Regions from separate parts of the Phascolarctobacterium faecium genome, predicted to be linked through region 1. Evidence: riboswitches for the same ligand, from Rfam matches in the RefSeq annotation. Region 1 holds a riboswitch; the other holds the start of a gene.
The links. A riboswitch is a leader RNA that binds a small molecule or an ion and turns the genes downstream of it on or off. The one in region 1 is predicted to bind cobalamin.
Positions count from the first base shown of each region.

Region 2: another riboswitch for cobalamin. It lies ahead of PFJ30894_RS08745 (TonB-dependent receptor plug domain-containing protein); the one in region 1 lies ahead of PFJ30894_RS03795 (TonB-dependent receptor plug domain-containing protein).

Region 1 covers NZ_AP019004.1:770,420-779,154, reverse strand. Annotated here, with positions in the region: gene PFJ30894_RS03815 (pyruvate carboxylase) at 1-2,375, shown strand, start outside; gene hutW (heme anaerobic degradation radical SAM methyltransferase ChuW/HutW) at 2,433-3,959, opposite strand; gene PFJ30894_RS03805 (flavodoxin family protein) at 4,001-4,525, opposite strand; gene PFJ30894_RS03800 (ABC transporter substrate-binding protein) at 4,649-5,590, opposite strand; gene PFJ30894_RS03795 (TonB-dependent receptor plug domain-containing protein) at 5,652-7,763, opposite strand; cobalamin riboswitch at 7,902-8,072, opposite strand; gene PFJ30894_RS03790 (type II asparaginase) at 8,292-8,735, opposite strand, start outside.
Region 2 covers NZ_AP019004.1:1,795,457-1,803,581, reverse strand. Annotated here, with positions in the region: gene PFJ30894_RS08770 (TonB-dependent receptor plug domain-containing protein) at 1-1,670, shown strand, start outside; gene PFJ30894_RS08765 (carbon-nitrogen hydrolase family protein) at 1,738-2,505, shown strand; gene PFJ30894_RS08760 (ATP-binding protein) at 2,614-3,657, shown strand; gene PFJ30894_RS08755 (VWA domain-containing protein) at 3,658-5,610, shown strand; gene PFJ30894_RS08750 (hypothetical protein) at 5,630-6,181, shown strand; cobalamin riboswitch at 6,301-6,477, shown strand; gene PFJ30894_RS08745 (TonB-dependent receptor plug domain-containing protein) at 6,817-8,125, shown strand, end outside.

The sequences.
Region 1 (8,735 bases):
ATTTTATGCCAGATACCGGTAAACTGATCGCTTATCGCAGCGGCGGCGGCTTTGGCGTACGCCTGGACGGAGGTAATGCGTTTACTGGTTCCGTCATCACCCCGTACTACGATTCCCTGCTCGTTAAAGCAACCACCTGGGGACTGACACATCAAATAGCTATCAGTAAGATGCTGCGCTGTCTGAAGGAGTTCCGTATACGCGGCGTTAAAACCAATATTCTCTTTTTGGAAAATGTACTGCAGCATCCGCAATTCACTGACGGCAGCTACAGCACTAAATTTGTTGATGATAACACCGACTTGTTTATTTTCCCTAAAACACATGACCGCGGTACTAAACTGCTCAATTATATTGCCGATATCTCTATCAATGGCTATTCTAACGTAGGTGTACAGCCAAAACCGGAATTTGCCCCCCTGAATATGCCCAAGCCCTTTATCGGTAAGATTCCTGATGGCAGCAAACAGGTTCTTGATGCCCATGGCCCTGCAGGATTGGCAAAATGGGTACAGGCCCAAAGTGAAGTACTAATCACTGATACCACTTTCCGCGACGCACATCAGTCATTGTTTGCGACTCGTCTGCGTACAAACGATATGATGAAAGTAGCAGCTGCTACAGCAGGAAAACTTCCAAACCTTTTCTCATTCGAATGCTGGGGCGGCGCTACCTTTGACGTTGCTTACCGTTTTCTCGACGAAAGTCCCTGGGATCGGCTGCAGCAATTCCGTATAAAAGCCCCTAATATTTTACTGCAAATGCTGCTGCGCGGAGCCAATGCAGTTGGCTATACCAGCTATCCTGATAATGTCGTCAAAGAATTTATTCATCTGGCCGCCAAAAACGGTGTCGATGTTTTCCGCATCTTTGACAGCCTCAACGGACTTGATAATATGCGTCTTTCCATAGATACTGTGCGAGAATGCAATAAAGTTGCCGAAGCGGCACTGTGCTATACCGGCGATATTCTGGACCCCCGCCGGGATAAATATGATCTGAAATATTATGTGGATATGGCTAAAGAGCTGGCAGCCGCCGGTGCCAATATTATTGCAATCAAAGATATGGCTGGACTGTTAAAACCTGAGGCGTCTTACCGCCTTGTCAGTGCTCTCAAAGACGCTGTTGACCTGCCGATACATCTGCACACACATGAAGGCAGCGGCAATGCTATCCACACTTACGCCCGTGCCGTCGATGCCGGTGTTGATATTGTTGATACAGCGATGTCCGCTATGAGTTGCGGCACTTCTCAGCCCAGCGGCAGCAGCCTCTATTATGCGCTCAGCGGTCATCCGCGCCAGCCGCGTGTAGACGTCGATGCTATGAACGAACTATCCCGTTATTGGGAAACCGTACGTCCATATTATAAAGCCGCTGACCAGACCGAACTGTTTCCAAACCCGGAAGTATATGTACACGAGATGCCGGGCGGCCAATACACCAACCTTAAACAGCAGGCAACCGCTCTCGGTCTTATCGAACGTTGGGAAGAAGTCAAAGATATGTATCACCGCGTCTCAATGATGTTCGGTGATTTAATCAAGGTAACTCCTTCTTCTAAAATAGTCGGTGATATGGCTCTCTTCATGGTACAAAACGATCTCAGCGAAGAAGATATCTATGCTAAAGGTGACGTACTCGATTTCCCTGCTTCTGTAGTGGAATTTTTTGAAGGCCGTATCGGCGTTCCTTATCAAGGCTTCCCTCAAAAACTGCAGCAAATAGTTCTCAAAGGACGTAAACCTTTAGAAGGCCGTCCCGGCGATACTTTGCCGCCTGTTAATTTTGAGGAAATAAAAGCTAAACTTGCAGAACTGGAAGCACCTATTACAGAAGAAGCCGTCAGCTCTTACTGTCTCTATCCAAAAGTCTTTACTGACTGGGTCAAACGCGTACATGATTTCGGAGATGTTTCTGTACTTGATACACCAACATTCTTCTTCGGCATGAAAATAGGCGAAGAAATCAAAGTAGAAATCGAACAAGGCAAGATGCTGGTCATTAAGCTTGTACATATCGGCGAAGCCAATGCCGATGGTATTCGTACAGTATCCTTCGAATTCAACGGTCTGCCCAGGGAAATCGATATCAAAGACAGAAATGTCAAAGCTACCAATATCAGCCGCAAAAAAGCTGATAAAGCCAATCAGGGTGAGATCGGCGCTACTTTATCAGGTTCCGTTGTTAAAGTACTGGTGGAAAAAGGACAAGCAGTAACTAAAGGCACCCCGCTTGTAGTTACCGAAGCTATGAAAATGGAAACAACTATCGCCGCCCCAATCAGCGGTATCGTAGCCCAGATCCATGTAACAGCAGGTAACCGTATCGAAAGCGGCGACTGCCTGCTGGAAATCGAATTAAAAGCTTAAATAATAACCGATTAAAGCCCCTGTTCTTATTGAACAGGGGCTTTAATCATATAACTTTTAAGTACGATTTTCCATTGCACTCATCATTGTCAAAGCTGACTTTCTTCCCGCAACACGCGGCCCGTATACTAAATACTGCACAGCTATCATCACTGCACGATTCAATTGATTCTGCCAGAACAAACCCATTGGCGTCAGCTTATAAACACCATCAGCAGCTTCCATTAAACCGTTGTTACGCCAACGTTCCAATAAAGGAAACAACAATTCAGAAAAAGGTATTTCTGATAAGCTTCTCAATTTTTGAGGTTCAAAGACGCCACTGTCAAACTGACCTTTGATTGCGGCAAAAACAGGCGCAAACCCATCTCTTTCAAATAACATAACAAAAGGCTTTATACCCTTATCAACCAGGCTTCCATATTTTTCCAGATCAAACGGCTGCATATAAGCATAATTGCCTAATGATCCGCCGCAGCCGGCTCCGAAAGCCAGAACCTGCGCGCCTTCTTTCACCATAGTATTATAACGGCTTATTTCCCTGTCATCAGTTGCCCAATGGCAACAGCTCAGCTGACGGCAGCCATTCCTGCTTAAAAATTCTGCGCCGCTGACAAAGAGCTCTGCCAGCTTCCTCCCTGTAGGGAAATTACTCTGATCAGCTTTAAATTGATTGCCCAGCGGCGTCCCAGGAAAAATCTGCAGTTTATACAAATCGACACCACTAAGACCGCAATCCAGATAAAACTGTAAATCTCGCTGCAGCAATTCTTTTGTCTGCCCCGGTAAACCATAAATCAGGTCAATGATAACCTTTGTACCCGTCTCAGCAAAAAGCTTCAATTTACGCACAACTTCTTCGCAGGTATCAGGACGCCCCAGTTGTCGGCGCAGATCCGTAGCAAAAGTTTGCACCCCAAAGCTAAATCTGTTTGCACCATTTTCGATGCAAGCAGCAAGTTTCTCTTCGTCCATATCATAAATACTGCTCTCAACCGTAATTTCACAATCAGAACTTAAAGGAAGCACTTGGCGTACCTTCTGCAAAATACTGCTGAGCTGTTCTTTCGTCAAGGTTCCAGGAGTCCCGCCGCCAAGAAAGACCGCTTGGATTTCCGCAGTTTTCAAATAATGCATATTACGCATCTGTTCCAGCTCTGTCAAAAGCTTGGTTACATATTCTGCTTCTGCTTTTATTGAAGAACCCTGTTTAAAAAAGCTACAATAAGTGCATCTGATCTTGCAAAAAGGAATATGGATATAAGCTGCTATAGGCCTGCTGCTGGAAGCTTCACGCAAAAGCTTCTTGAAAGCATTCTGTCCCAGAGGCGACGGCAGCGGTTTGATGCCTTTATCTTCAAATAAAACATCAACTTCTTCCATTGCCGCATATGCGCTTGCAGCCTTCTCTTTGCCGATAATTTTTTCTAAATCCGGCAGACGCCAAAAGTGCTCCAGCCTCTTTTTATAAAAAACCATTAAGTCACCTTGCGGTTTCTCTGTCAGTAATTTATCCCAGGAACTAGTTATTTTGTCTTTAAGCATCATTTTGCCCAGCGTGGTGATTTTGTCTATTTTTTTCATTTTTAAAATTACCCAGTATTTTCTAAAAATCCATACAAATTTTATTTATAAAACCTGTCATAAAAAGTGATAAATTTTTGTATATACTCTCCTGCAGCTTGCAAATCTGCTTCATCAGGATGAGTACTTGCGTCCTTCCACCGTTTTTTACTTTCTTCCGTAGGTGCATGCGAATGTCCTTCAGGCATCTTCATCATTGTTTCGATCAGCTTCGGATCAATCGCACCGCGAATAGATAAAGTGCCTACTACTTTACAGCCGGTGCTTAAATATCTGCCGGCATTGGCTAATGAGCTGATCCCGTGCTCAGAGTAAGCTTCTGCTCCCAACGTTTGAAAAAGTACGACTTTTTTATTATCCAAAGTCTGCAAAAACTCCTGCATATCCTTATCGGGTTCACCTTTATCGACCCAATAACCAGCAAAAATAACCTTATAATCATCTACTGCCGGCACCTGCTTCACAGCAGCAAGGTCACAGCGTTCTCCTGCCACTTCATAAAATTTCTTTGCAACTTTCTCTGTATTGCCGGTTTTACTGGAATAAACAATCAAAAAATCTTTCATAAATTTTCATTCCTTTCATATTACGTTTGCTGAAATAACATTGTTCCATGAAGTTAGCCTTAGCTTACTTATGTTGTCATTATAAACCATAATTCAAAATCTTGCCAAAATAATTTTTTAGCCTTATTCCTGCAGCTTCGATGCCATATATTCTACAGCCTGAGAGTATCTAAGTCCTGGATTCAAAAGAAATAATTCATCCGGCAAATAATATACTGCATTATTTTTTACTGCCGTTATTGATTCCCAGGCAGGACTGCTCATAACGTCATTTTGCAAACGCACTTCAATATCGTTTTTATCTCCCATTGAGGTAATAAAAATTATTTCCGGGTCTTTTTCTATTAAGAATTCCAGATTATAAGGAGCTTTATCAGACATCTGTTCACCAGTTGGAGCAGTTACACTCTGAATGTCCTGGACAATATTATGTAGTTGCAATAACTTGGCAACACAGCCAGCAATACTATTTTCCTTCTCTAATGTCACATTTTGTGCGCTGCTGTGTAAAATAGCAACCCTTTTAGTATTTTTAGGAAGCTGCTTAACTGTATTCTGTACTTTTTTGTCAAGCTCTGATGCAATTTTTAGCCCTTTCTCTTTCTGGCCAGTCAGTTCACCTAAAATTTTTATACTATGTTTGACATCTTCATAAGTTTTTAAATTTAAAACTACTACAGGAATACCATTTGCTTCAAAAAGTTGGATGTATTTTTCATGCATCCCCTTATAAGCGACAATCAAATCAGGCTTCAATTCTACTACTTTTTCAGTATTGATATTAAAAATAAAGCCAACAACAGCAGCATTTTTGGCAAAATCAGGAGTCCTGACAATTGTGGATTCCGCCCGTCCTACAACATTTCCATCTAAAACTTCCAAAAGTTCTAAAAAAGAAGGTGACAGAACTACGATCCTTTCAGGCTTTTTGGAAAAAGCAACCTGCCTGCCATTATCGTCCGTTATTTTCATCAACCCGCTATCTTTATGAATTTCTTTTGAAGTGCAGCCATACATAGTTACTGAAACTGCCAACAAGCACAGCATTAAAATTATTTTTTTCATATCATAACTCCATTTAAAATATCTAGCAGGCATTAAGCCCGCTAGATATTTCTACTATGTATTAAAATTTATATTCCATACCAACTCTATACAAACGTCCTAAATTTCCATCAGCATAAGCGCCAAAATTCCTATGATTACTTATGTTATCGATCCCCAAATAAATCTTGGCATCTTTAGTAAGGTGTTTTGATGCCATAATATTAGCAATAGTAAAATTCTTAGTAGAATATACAGAATTCCCCATTGTACTCTTATCTGCGTTGTGATAATAATAATTTAGATTAGAAACAATATCAAAACTGCAATCCCATGCATAAATATTTTGCGGTTGATAAGATACACCAAAAGTTAACTGATGCTTAGCACGATCAGTTAAACGCGTTCCGCCTGTCTTATCTTTAGCCTCTAAATAAGTATAACCAAAATTCATAAAAATATTTTTCCCTAATTCATGCGAACCATAAAATTCTACACCCTGTAATGTTGCCTTTGGTACATTCCGATAAGTCATAACCTGATCTCTACCAAGTCCCGGATAGCTATTGGGATCATCATCAGTAAATCTGCCTGTCCAGTATGAACTTATCAAATCCTTAACGTCATTGCGGAAAATTCCTAAATGAGCTGTAGTTTTATCTCCCCAGTCCTTCTCCACAGCTAATTCATAACTTAAAGATTTTTCCGGTTGCAAATCTGGATTACCCTCAAAAAACTGTCCTGAGCCACCCGGATTAGCAGCGTACATCTCCCAAAAATGGTACAACTCATTAACTGTAGGAGTTTTATACCCTTGACCGATAACAGCCTTCACACGTATGTCTTTAGCCGCATTATAAGTAGTTGCCAAACGGCTTGTTATTTCACTGCCAAATTTATCACTGTAATCATAACGTACAGAAGGAATAATCAACCATTTTTCATCAGGTTTAAATTCATCCTGAACATATACGGCAGTATAATTAATAGCCGCTTCATCATAAGCATTATATGCACTGCCTCCAGCTACAGGAGTACCTTTCTTCTTTAATCTGGTCCCTTCACTGTTATCCCGGCGGTACTCCAGCCCTGCCGTTAAATAATGTTTATCTCCCATATGCCATGAATCGTGACCTTCAATAACACTCAAGGTCCTTTTTACAGTATCAATCTTAGGATCTTTAACAGTTATTGTTCCAGGTTTGCCGCCCGTAAACATTTGCGTAACATCCTGACTTGTATAACGTTTATCATAAACCGATTGATAAGCTCTGATAATCCAGCTTTGCTTTTCATCATCACCTTTATAGGTCAGTGAATAATCTGTACGTTTGTTATCATTATAAATAGTAGATTTTTTATTTTGCCAGACTTCACCCGGCCTCATAACTGTTACAGATGAACTACCCTTCTGATTATCCTCTTTAATCCTGCTGAAATCGGCAGATAATTGATTTCCATTATCAAACTTATAACCTACACTTAAAGATATCGGTTGTTCCTTTCCATAAAAATTCATTTCATCTCCGCTGCCTGCTGGATCCATATAAGGCCTATTATTATTCAAGCCAGCATTTAACTTATAGGATACATTTTTTTCAACCCCCTGCAGATAAACATTAGACTTGTAGCCAGCACCTTTACCATTTTCATACCAGCCATATTCATAATTGATACTACCGGCATTTTTTTCCGGAGTTTTTGTAATTACATTGATAACCCCCGCCATAGCATCACTGCCATACAAAGCTCCGGCTGGACCTCTGATAATTTCTACACGTTCCACATCCTCCATGCGAATACGATCAACGTCCCAGGCATTAGCGGAATTATAGGAAAGTTCCCCACCCAAACGCTTACCGTCTACCATAATTAAAACATGCCTTGACTCACTGCCGCGAATACTGACATTACTGCGTCCCTGAAAATCATTAAAGACGTTTACTCCCAACGCAGATTTTAAAGCGTCACGCAACGTTTTCGCCTGTGTTTCTTCCAATTTTTTGCTGCTGACAATTTCTACAGCCGAGGGGCTTTCCTTCACGCTCATCTCCGTCCTTGTAGCAGTAATGACCATAGGGTCAAGTGTAAAACTTTCTGTAACTTCTTCAGCATGAGCAGTAACACCACTAAACAAAAAACTTGAACCAATCAGTGTAAATATCAATGACCTTTTCTTTACAAATCTTCTCACCTTTAACCACATCCATTTCCCATATTATTTCTACATTTATTCAAAAGCTTTTGCCCTTGAAACAAAATAAAACGCTCTTCTGCATATAAATACAGAAAGGCGTCAAATAATTGCGCAATCCCATCAATCGCAGGAATTTTATAGCGTCAAAATCAGGCAGTTCTTCTGGCTCTGCTTCATCGCTCGTCTTGCCTTCCCAGTTTCCCAGTGACATTTTAAGACTAACTCTGCATTACAGCTGCGGGACAGCACAGGTTTTACACCTGTTTCTCTATTAAGCATTACTGCACCTGATCTTATATATTTATTGTTTTATACAACTATTTAGAATTTTTACTTATTTGTTTATATAATTGTTTTGATAAATATTCCTATTATTTTTATTTTATCATCAAGTAGTCCCCCCTGTCAAGCGCTCGTCCGCATCGAGCGGACGGCACCTGACGCTGCGCTTATTCAAAAGATTTATTTCTTCTGATACAAAGAAAACACCGCTTGTTTAAACAAGCGGTGTTTTACTATTATTTCTTAATATTCATCAAACATTCTTTGAATTTCCTCTGGACTTTTCGTTCTAAGCAGCGCCAATTGCAGAAGTATTCTGGCTTTCTGCGGATTAAGACTGTCCGCAGCTATAAATTTGTTATTAGTATCGTCTGCACTCCGGCTTACGATACCATTACCGACCCTCGTACTGCGTACTACAGGAATACCACTTCGAGCAATCTTGATCAGGGCAGGCTTTATATTAATATGCAGATTCCCGTGACCAAAGGCTGCAATAACTATTCCCAGCGCCCCAGCCGAAACTGCCGCTCTTACTAAAATATCATCACAGTTTACGTGCAGATAGACGATATCAACTCGCGGCAGAGCAGTTACTTTACTGATATCAAACTCAGCTGCTGCCGTATGCCGACGCAGACTTGCTTTATAGAAAATAGGTTTCCCATTTTGAAAATAGCCTAAATA
Region 2 (8,125 bases), 1.0 Mb from region 1:
ATATTTATTTAAATGGTGATGATAGAGTATTAATTATGGTTGATGGGCGAAGACTTAACCAGGATAAGGGAACTTCTGGACGTTCTGGTTTTGATATAACTAATTTGCCATCTCCTGATTTTATTGAAAAAATAGAGATTTTGAAAGGTGCAGGATCATCATTATATGGTTCAGATGCAGTAGGTGGTGTTATAAATATTATTACCAAAAGTGCCAATAAGAACTATGCAAAAATAAATATAAATACCGGCTCATGGGGTTCGCAAAATTACAGTGCTTTAGTAAGTGTGAAAAAAGGTAAAACTGGCGTAATCACAACGATAAACAAACAAAAGCAAAATTATGTAAAATACAAAGAAGCTGATTCCGGGGATAATGTTAAGTGGCCTAATTCTTCTAATAATATTATAGGCGCGACAATTAAAGTTGATCAGGAGTTTGACGGTGATAAATTAGCAACGTTATATTTTGAGCACTCATTTAAAGATGGTGGCAAACCTTATTATGCTCCGGGTTTAGGTGGGTGGAATACTATTAAACCAGGAGCATCTGGTACTGATTTGAACAATAATATTTCAGGAAAATTTGAATGGGGACGTGGAGAAAAAAATACTGGGTTTATACAAATATATAGAAATTATTATAGTGGCAATTTTTATGATAATAATAGTGACAGCAATTATTATGAAACTAAAGATGGTGTAGAAATTCAACAAACTTGGGAATTATCAAAAAATAATAAAGTAGTCGTTGGTGCTGATTGGCGAGAATCTGAGGTAAATAATCCTGGTACATATGGCGGTAAAATTGCTAAAATCAACAATAAGGCTATTTATGTACAGGATAGCTGGGATTTTGCCGATTCTTGGCTTTTAAATGCGGGGCTTCGGTATGATAAACATAATTTTTTTGGAAATAAAACTACGGCAAGTGTAGCAGTAAATAAAAAATTTAGTGAAGACAGTCATGCATATCTTTCTTGGGGGCAAATTTTTAATGCGCCACAGGCTAATGATTTATTCTATTATTCGCCATCAATCCCTGGGGTGTCAGGCGCGATGATAGGTAATGCCAAATTAAAACCTGAAACTGGTGAAGTTTGGACTATTGGCTATGATACAAAACTTAACGATAAAATACAATTGGGGATCAATGCATTTTACAGTGAACTTGATGATGCAATAAACTGGGCAGCTTTAGATCCAAATAATTTTTTAAGTGATTGGACAGTTGCTAATGTTGCTAAACAGAAAAAACGTGGTATGGAGTTTAATGTCAAACATAAGTTAACGGATGAGTTTTCAATAAATGGCAGTTATACCTATGTAAAAGTTGAGGAAGATAATAAGGATGGAAATGGATTTAAACGCAATACTAATGTATCACCTAATCAGTATAAAATAGGCATAAGCTTTAATAAAGATAAATGGGATGCAGAATTATATGGACGTGGAGCTAGTGGTGCTGATAAAAGTAAATATGTAGATTCTAAGTATTTGACTTTAGATCTTTCTTTGCAATATAAAGTTCAAAAAGATTATAAAATTTATGCCAAAGCATATAATTTAACTAATGCTTCTTATGCTGAAACGGGTGGTGTTTCTAATGGCAAGTATTCTTTTCCTATGCCAGGACGCTCTTTCCTTATCGGTATGGAATACGCATTTTAAATAATGAAACGCAAATATATGGACTGGAGCATAAGCTTCGGTTCATATATAATTTGAAGGAGTTTTTATGAAAGTAGCATTATGTCATTTAGAACTTAGCAATGGTCCTGAGCAGAAAAATATAGAACTATTGGAAAAAGCAGTTCGAATTGCTGCTGAAAAAGGAGCTAATTGGGTAATTACTCCGGAAACAGCAGTGCAGGGGTATTACTTTTATAAATTAGAGCCAGAAACAAAAGTAGATAAACAACCGTCTTCTAAATTAAGTTTCTTATTATCATTAGTTAAAGACTATGGTTTATTTTTGTTTTTGGGGTGTGGTGAATACGATAGCGAATTGAACTGTAATTTTAATTCTTGTATTGTATTTGAACCAAGTGGAGAAATATGCGGCAGACATAGAAAAATTATTTCTCATGGTATCGGTGCTGAGGCTTGGGCGAGAACTGCAGATGTACTAAAACCTATCGATTGTTTGAATATTAAAGTTGGAGTGCTTGTATGTGCAGATGCATGGTACAGTGAACATGCTAAAAAGATGCAGAAAAAAGGCGCACAGATAATTATTGATATAGCAGCGTGGCCTCCAACGGAAGTTTGTGGCAATCCGTTAGGAGCATGGGAAAAATGTTCCTCTGTTACAGGATTACCAGTGCTGGTTTGCAATCAAACCGGAAAAACTGAATGGATGGATATGACTATTGGGCAAAGCGTCGTTATAGAGCATGGCAAAGTAAAATTTAGTTATAATGGGAAACAGGCAGTTTTATTATTCGAGTGGGATGAAGTTACAGGAATAGTTATATCAAAAAAATTTGAAGTTATTTTTATTTAAAATTTGACTATATACTTGGTATATAGCTTAATATGATATAGTAATTTAATTGTAATGAAATTCTTATGGATATTTCTTACTATTATTGTGCTTTTAGGAGGAGTTATAGTGAAAAGAATGTCAGTATACCCATTTACAGCTATTGTAGGACAGGATGATATGAAAATGTCCTTAATATTAAATGTAATAAACCCGTCATTAGGCGGTGTTTTAATAAAAGGTGAAAAAGGTACTGCCAAGTCAACAGCAGTACGTGCTTTGGCCGAATTACTGCCGGCTATGGAAGCAGTACATGGATGTAAATTTCATTGTGATCCGGCAGATCCCAATCTGTTATGCGAAGATTGTGCATCTAAATATACTGAGGATAATAAATTAGTTGCCGATACCATAAAAATGCGTGTGGTCGAGTTGCCTGTAAGCGCGACTGAAGATCGCGTTGTTGGTACTTTGGATATTGAACATGCGATTAAGCATGGCGAGAAAAAATTTGAGGCAGGTATTTTAGCTCAAGCCAATCGTAATATTTTGTATGTGGATGAAATAAATTTGCTTGATGACCATGTTGTAGATGTATTGTTGGATGCTGCAGCAATGGGAATCAATACAGTTGAGCGTGAAGGCGTTTCATATTCTCATCCGGCTCGTTTTGTTTTGGTTGGTACAATGAATCCTGAAGAGGGTGATATCCGCCCGCAGCTTTTGGATCGTTTTGGCTTGTCAGTAGTTGTTACAGGTGAGCATGATCCCGCGCAGCGTGTTGAGGTAATTAAACGTCGTTTGGCTTATGAGCAGGATGCCGATACTTTTATTGCCGGTTATCAGCATGATCAGGAAGAGCTGGCTGCAAAAATTACACAAGCCAGCAGTTTGTTACCTCAGGTAGATATCAACGAGGAACTTTTGGAAACTGTTGCTAAATTAGCTGTAGAACTTGGTGTTGACGGGCATCGCGCCGATATTACTGTAATTAAAACAGCTTTGACACTGGCGGCTTTTAATGGACGCAAAGAAGTGGAACTGGAAGACGTAAAAAATGCTGCCAAATTAGTATTGCCGCATCGTATGCGTCGTCGTCCTTTTGAAGAAGGACAATTGGATTGGGATAAGGTTGAAAGTATTTTGTCCTCTGGGGCTAAAGGAGCGTTATAAATGCTGACTAATGCTATTTATCCTTTTGTGGCAGTAGTTGGGCAGGAGCAGTTAAAAAAAGCTCTGCAGATCGCTTTAGTAAATCAAAAGGCAGGTGGCCTTTTGATTGGCGGTGAAAAAGGGACTGCTAAATCCACCTTGGTACGCGCTGCTAAAGAGATTATTGGCACACAGAAGATAGTGGATTTGCCGCTTAATGCTACGGAAGATATGCTTTTTGGTAGTATCGATATTGAATATGCTGTTAGTAAAGGCGAACGCAGATTTTTGCCTGGGATATTAAGCAGAGCTACAGGTAATATTTTGTATATTGATGAAGCAAATTTATTGCGGCAGGAATTGCTGACTGCAGTTTTGGATGCTAACGCTTCTGGTATCAATCAGGTTGAGCGTGATGGCATTTCTTTTACTCATTCTGTATCGTATACTGTTATTGGAACAATGAACCCCGAAGAAGGAGTTCTGCCAGGTCATATATTAGATAGGTTTGGTATGTATGTTGATGCCCAAAGTGAGAAAGATGTGGTAATACGTACAGAAATAATTAGACGTTCTCTTGCCTGTGGCTTTGATATACAAAGCTTCAGAAACAGGTATTTTAATGAAACAGAAAAATTAGCGGCAAAGATTGCTTTGGCAAGGAGCATTGTAGAAGAAATTGAAGTATCAGAAGCCATGATGCAGCTGGCGGCACAAATGTGCGCACAGGCTTTTTGTGCCGGTCATAGAGCGGAAATTTATCTTTTGGAAGCCGCTAAAGCTATAGCTGCTTTAGCGGAAAGAAATTATGTTTTACCTAAGGATGTGGAAGAAGCTGCCATGTTTGTGCTGCCGCATCGTATGCGGAAGCCACCAGAACAACAACAGGAAAATCCGGAGCAGCAGGAAGAAGAACAGCCTGATGAGAATGAACAGCAGAATCAAGATGAAAACGAGGATAATGATGAAGACTCAAAGGAGTCACCGTTGGCGCTACCACCGCTTGATGATAATGAAGACGATGGTGATGAGGAAGATAACAGTGACGATGATGAGAATCAGGATGACGATAAAGAAAAAGAAGAGCAGAGTCCTGACAATGACAAAAATCAGTTAGCACCGGAAGAACAGATTGCAGATATTGATAAAAATTTTAAGCTTCCTAAAATGGTTCTGGATTTAGGCAAAGATCGCAATGTCCGGCGTGGCAGTGGCAAACGCAGCACGACTAAAACAGATCTTAAACAAGGGCGTTATGTTAGGGCTGAAATGCCGAAAATAAAAGTGGAAGATTTGGCTTTTGATGCTACAATCAGGGCTGCGGCGCCGTTTCAGCGTCTGCGTGAAGATAACGGTTGCGCCCTGAATATTAAGAGTGAAGATTTACGGCAAAAATTACGCGAAAAACGTATTGGCAATACATTTTTATTTGCAGTTGATGCCAGTGGGTCAATGGGAGCTCGTGAACGGATGCGGGCCGTAAAAGGCGCTATTTTCTATATGCTGCAGGAAGCATATCAGAAACGTGATCGTGTTGGTATGGTTGCTTTTCGCAGGCAAAAGGCTGAATTATTGCTGCCTATAACACGCAGCGTTGATCTTGCACAAAAGTGTTTGGCAGAAATGCCTACTGGCGGCAAAACTCCTTTAGCAGACGGTTTATCAACTGCGTTGGTAACTTTGGGAATGTTGAATAAAAAAGACAGCGAGTTAGAACCGATTCTGATTTTAGTAACTGATGGCAGAGCTAATGCCATAGAAGAAAACAGTGGTGATCCGGTAGAGAGTGCCTTAAAAATGGCTGAAAAAATTCGGAAGGCTAAAATTACCTCCGTTGTTATCGATACTGAAACAGATTTTATTAAACTGGGTGTGGCCAAAGCTGTTGCCAAAGCAATGGGAGCAACTTATTATAGCCTTCGCAGTTTATCTCAGGAACAGATTTTAAGAATAGTACGTAATTTAGATGTTTAAACAGGAGGTAAGAGGTAATATGATGAAAAAGTTAATAATGCTGCTGACAATTTGCATGATGTGCTTATTGGCGGTTTCAGCCAGTGCTGCAGAAAAGAATGATGAAGCACCACCTATCAATTGGGAAATTAGCATGATGCCCAAGCCTACGGCTGAGGAAATAGAAGCAGCACGTTGGTCAATTGTTTTAGAAAACACTATGGGCGTTTATGCATATGACATGGATTCACTGTATTTCCCAGAAGAAAAAAACGGGGTTGTAAACAAAGATTTAGTTAATGTTATTGTGAAAACTGTTTTTACAGACAAAGAATTACTAAAAAAAATGAATAAAACCTATGCAGAAAAACTGGCGAAAAAAGAAAAAGTTCAGTATTGTGAAATGCTGATGCAATTTAATGTGGCAGATAAAACCTATGGTGTAAAACAAATGGACGTTTATGGCAGCAAAGGAACGAAGCTTGAAACTAAAATAAATAACGGAGAACTTATCCCTGTGCCAGAGAAAACGTTTGCAGAGGCGATGCTGGAAATTTGTTTGCAAGCAGTGAATAATACATCCGAAAATTAAAATATAAATCCTATTAATGATATGAAATATCAAAAAAACTAAATATAAAATTAATAAGAAAAATAATTGGTGCATCAACTTGAAATAATACTTAATCTCATATATAATCTAGTATCATAACTAAATACTTATTGTCAGGTGACGTATGTCTTAATAGATAAGTTGGGTGTAATTCCTACACGATCCCGTCGCTGTAAAAGTGAGCGAGTCCAAACTAATGCCACTGGAAATATCTGGGAAGGCTTGGATAAGCTATGAACTTAAGTCAGAAGAACTGCCTGATGATTACTTTACTACTGCGTGAGACAGTTAGGTAATGTGTCGGCTTCTTTTGTTTTTATAATTAAGTCGTTTAATACCTTTTGCCTTAGGTGAGAGGTATTTTTTATTTGTTTATTGCAATTAAAGGCCAAGTACTGTGCGGCCATAAAGAAAGGGTACAGGAAACGTCTTTATTTCAATAATATAAAAAAGTTGTGAAGGGAAGTTGAGTATGTTGAAAAAAGGTACGAGTAAGAGTGCATTGATGGTAGCGCTTGTAACTGGCAATGTCATCTGGGGGGGGCACTGTAGTACATGCTGAAGAACCAAGTCAAGCATTTACGTTAGATCCTATGGTAGTAACAGCGCAGAGAATGGAAACGCGTGATTTAGATACACCAGCTGCTGTAACAGTAATTTCTTCAGAAGAAATTAAAAAGAGCGGTGCAGTAAATGTTGATACTCTTTTAGCCCAACAAATTGGGTTTAATGGAATGTCATATGGTCCTAATGGGCAAGAATATGGTGGCTCAGCTAGTAGAACAAAAATTCGTGGTTTGGATAAAGGCACATTGGTATTAGTAAATGGTGCTCCGATGAATTTGTTAAATTATAATGCGATATCCAATATTCCACTGGACAGCATAGAGAAAATAGAAATTGTTCGTGGCTCTAATGCAACTTTGTATGGGGCCGAAGCTATGGGTGGGGTAATTAATATAATAACAAAAAAAGCTTCTGGTTCTGCAAAAACAACAATATCCGGAACTATTGGTAATTATACAGATAAATGGTCAGTTGGCCATCAAAATGAATATTTTTCAGTTTATTATGATAAAGATTATTATGATGAAGTTAATCCTCAAACCCGTAAATTTCCTTATGGAGAATATGCAAGCTCATCAGGAAGCAAAAAAAATAATTATAATACTTTAGGAAAATCCAGAAAAGAAAGTATTTTTATTACAGGTAATATAGGGAAGAATTTGACGTTAAATTATAACCATTCAAAATCAGATCTTAATAGATTTCAGATAACTCGTTCTAAAGCAGCTGCTGATAAGCTAGGAACATCATATAAATATGACGATAATCGTGACACAGCTAGTTTAGTTTATGATGATACAAGTAACAAATTAAAATCTGTATTTTCTTTTAATAGCCGCTGGTTTACTTCAAATCAAAAAAAGAGTAATGAAAAAGAATTTTCAGTATCTGGTGGATCTTATAAAATGTTCAATATAACATCAGATACTCAGAAGGGTTGGTCTTTTAATGGAGATAAAGATAGCTTAATTGCGGGTATTGCAATTAAACGTGATTTTTATCAAAATTATAAATATACTTTTCAAAAGTCTGATAGAACAAGTTTAGGACTTTATACGTCTTATACTCACCAATTTGCACCTAAATTTAGTGCTACTTTGGGATTGCGTGGGGAAGCCATCAATGATTTTGATACAGACCAAAATGTATTTTTGCCACAATTACAAACATTATATAAATTTAATGAAAATTTGACTTGGTATACAAATATAGGTAAATCATTTATTATGCCTGCAATGAACAGCCAATTCTATACGACAGATAAAGATGCACACAACTTGAAAAAATCACGTGGGTTAAAGCCTCAAGAAGGTTGGACGTATGAAACTGGAATGAAAAAGATAACTAATTCGAGTT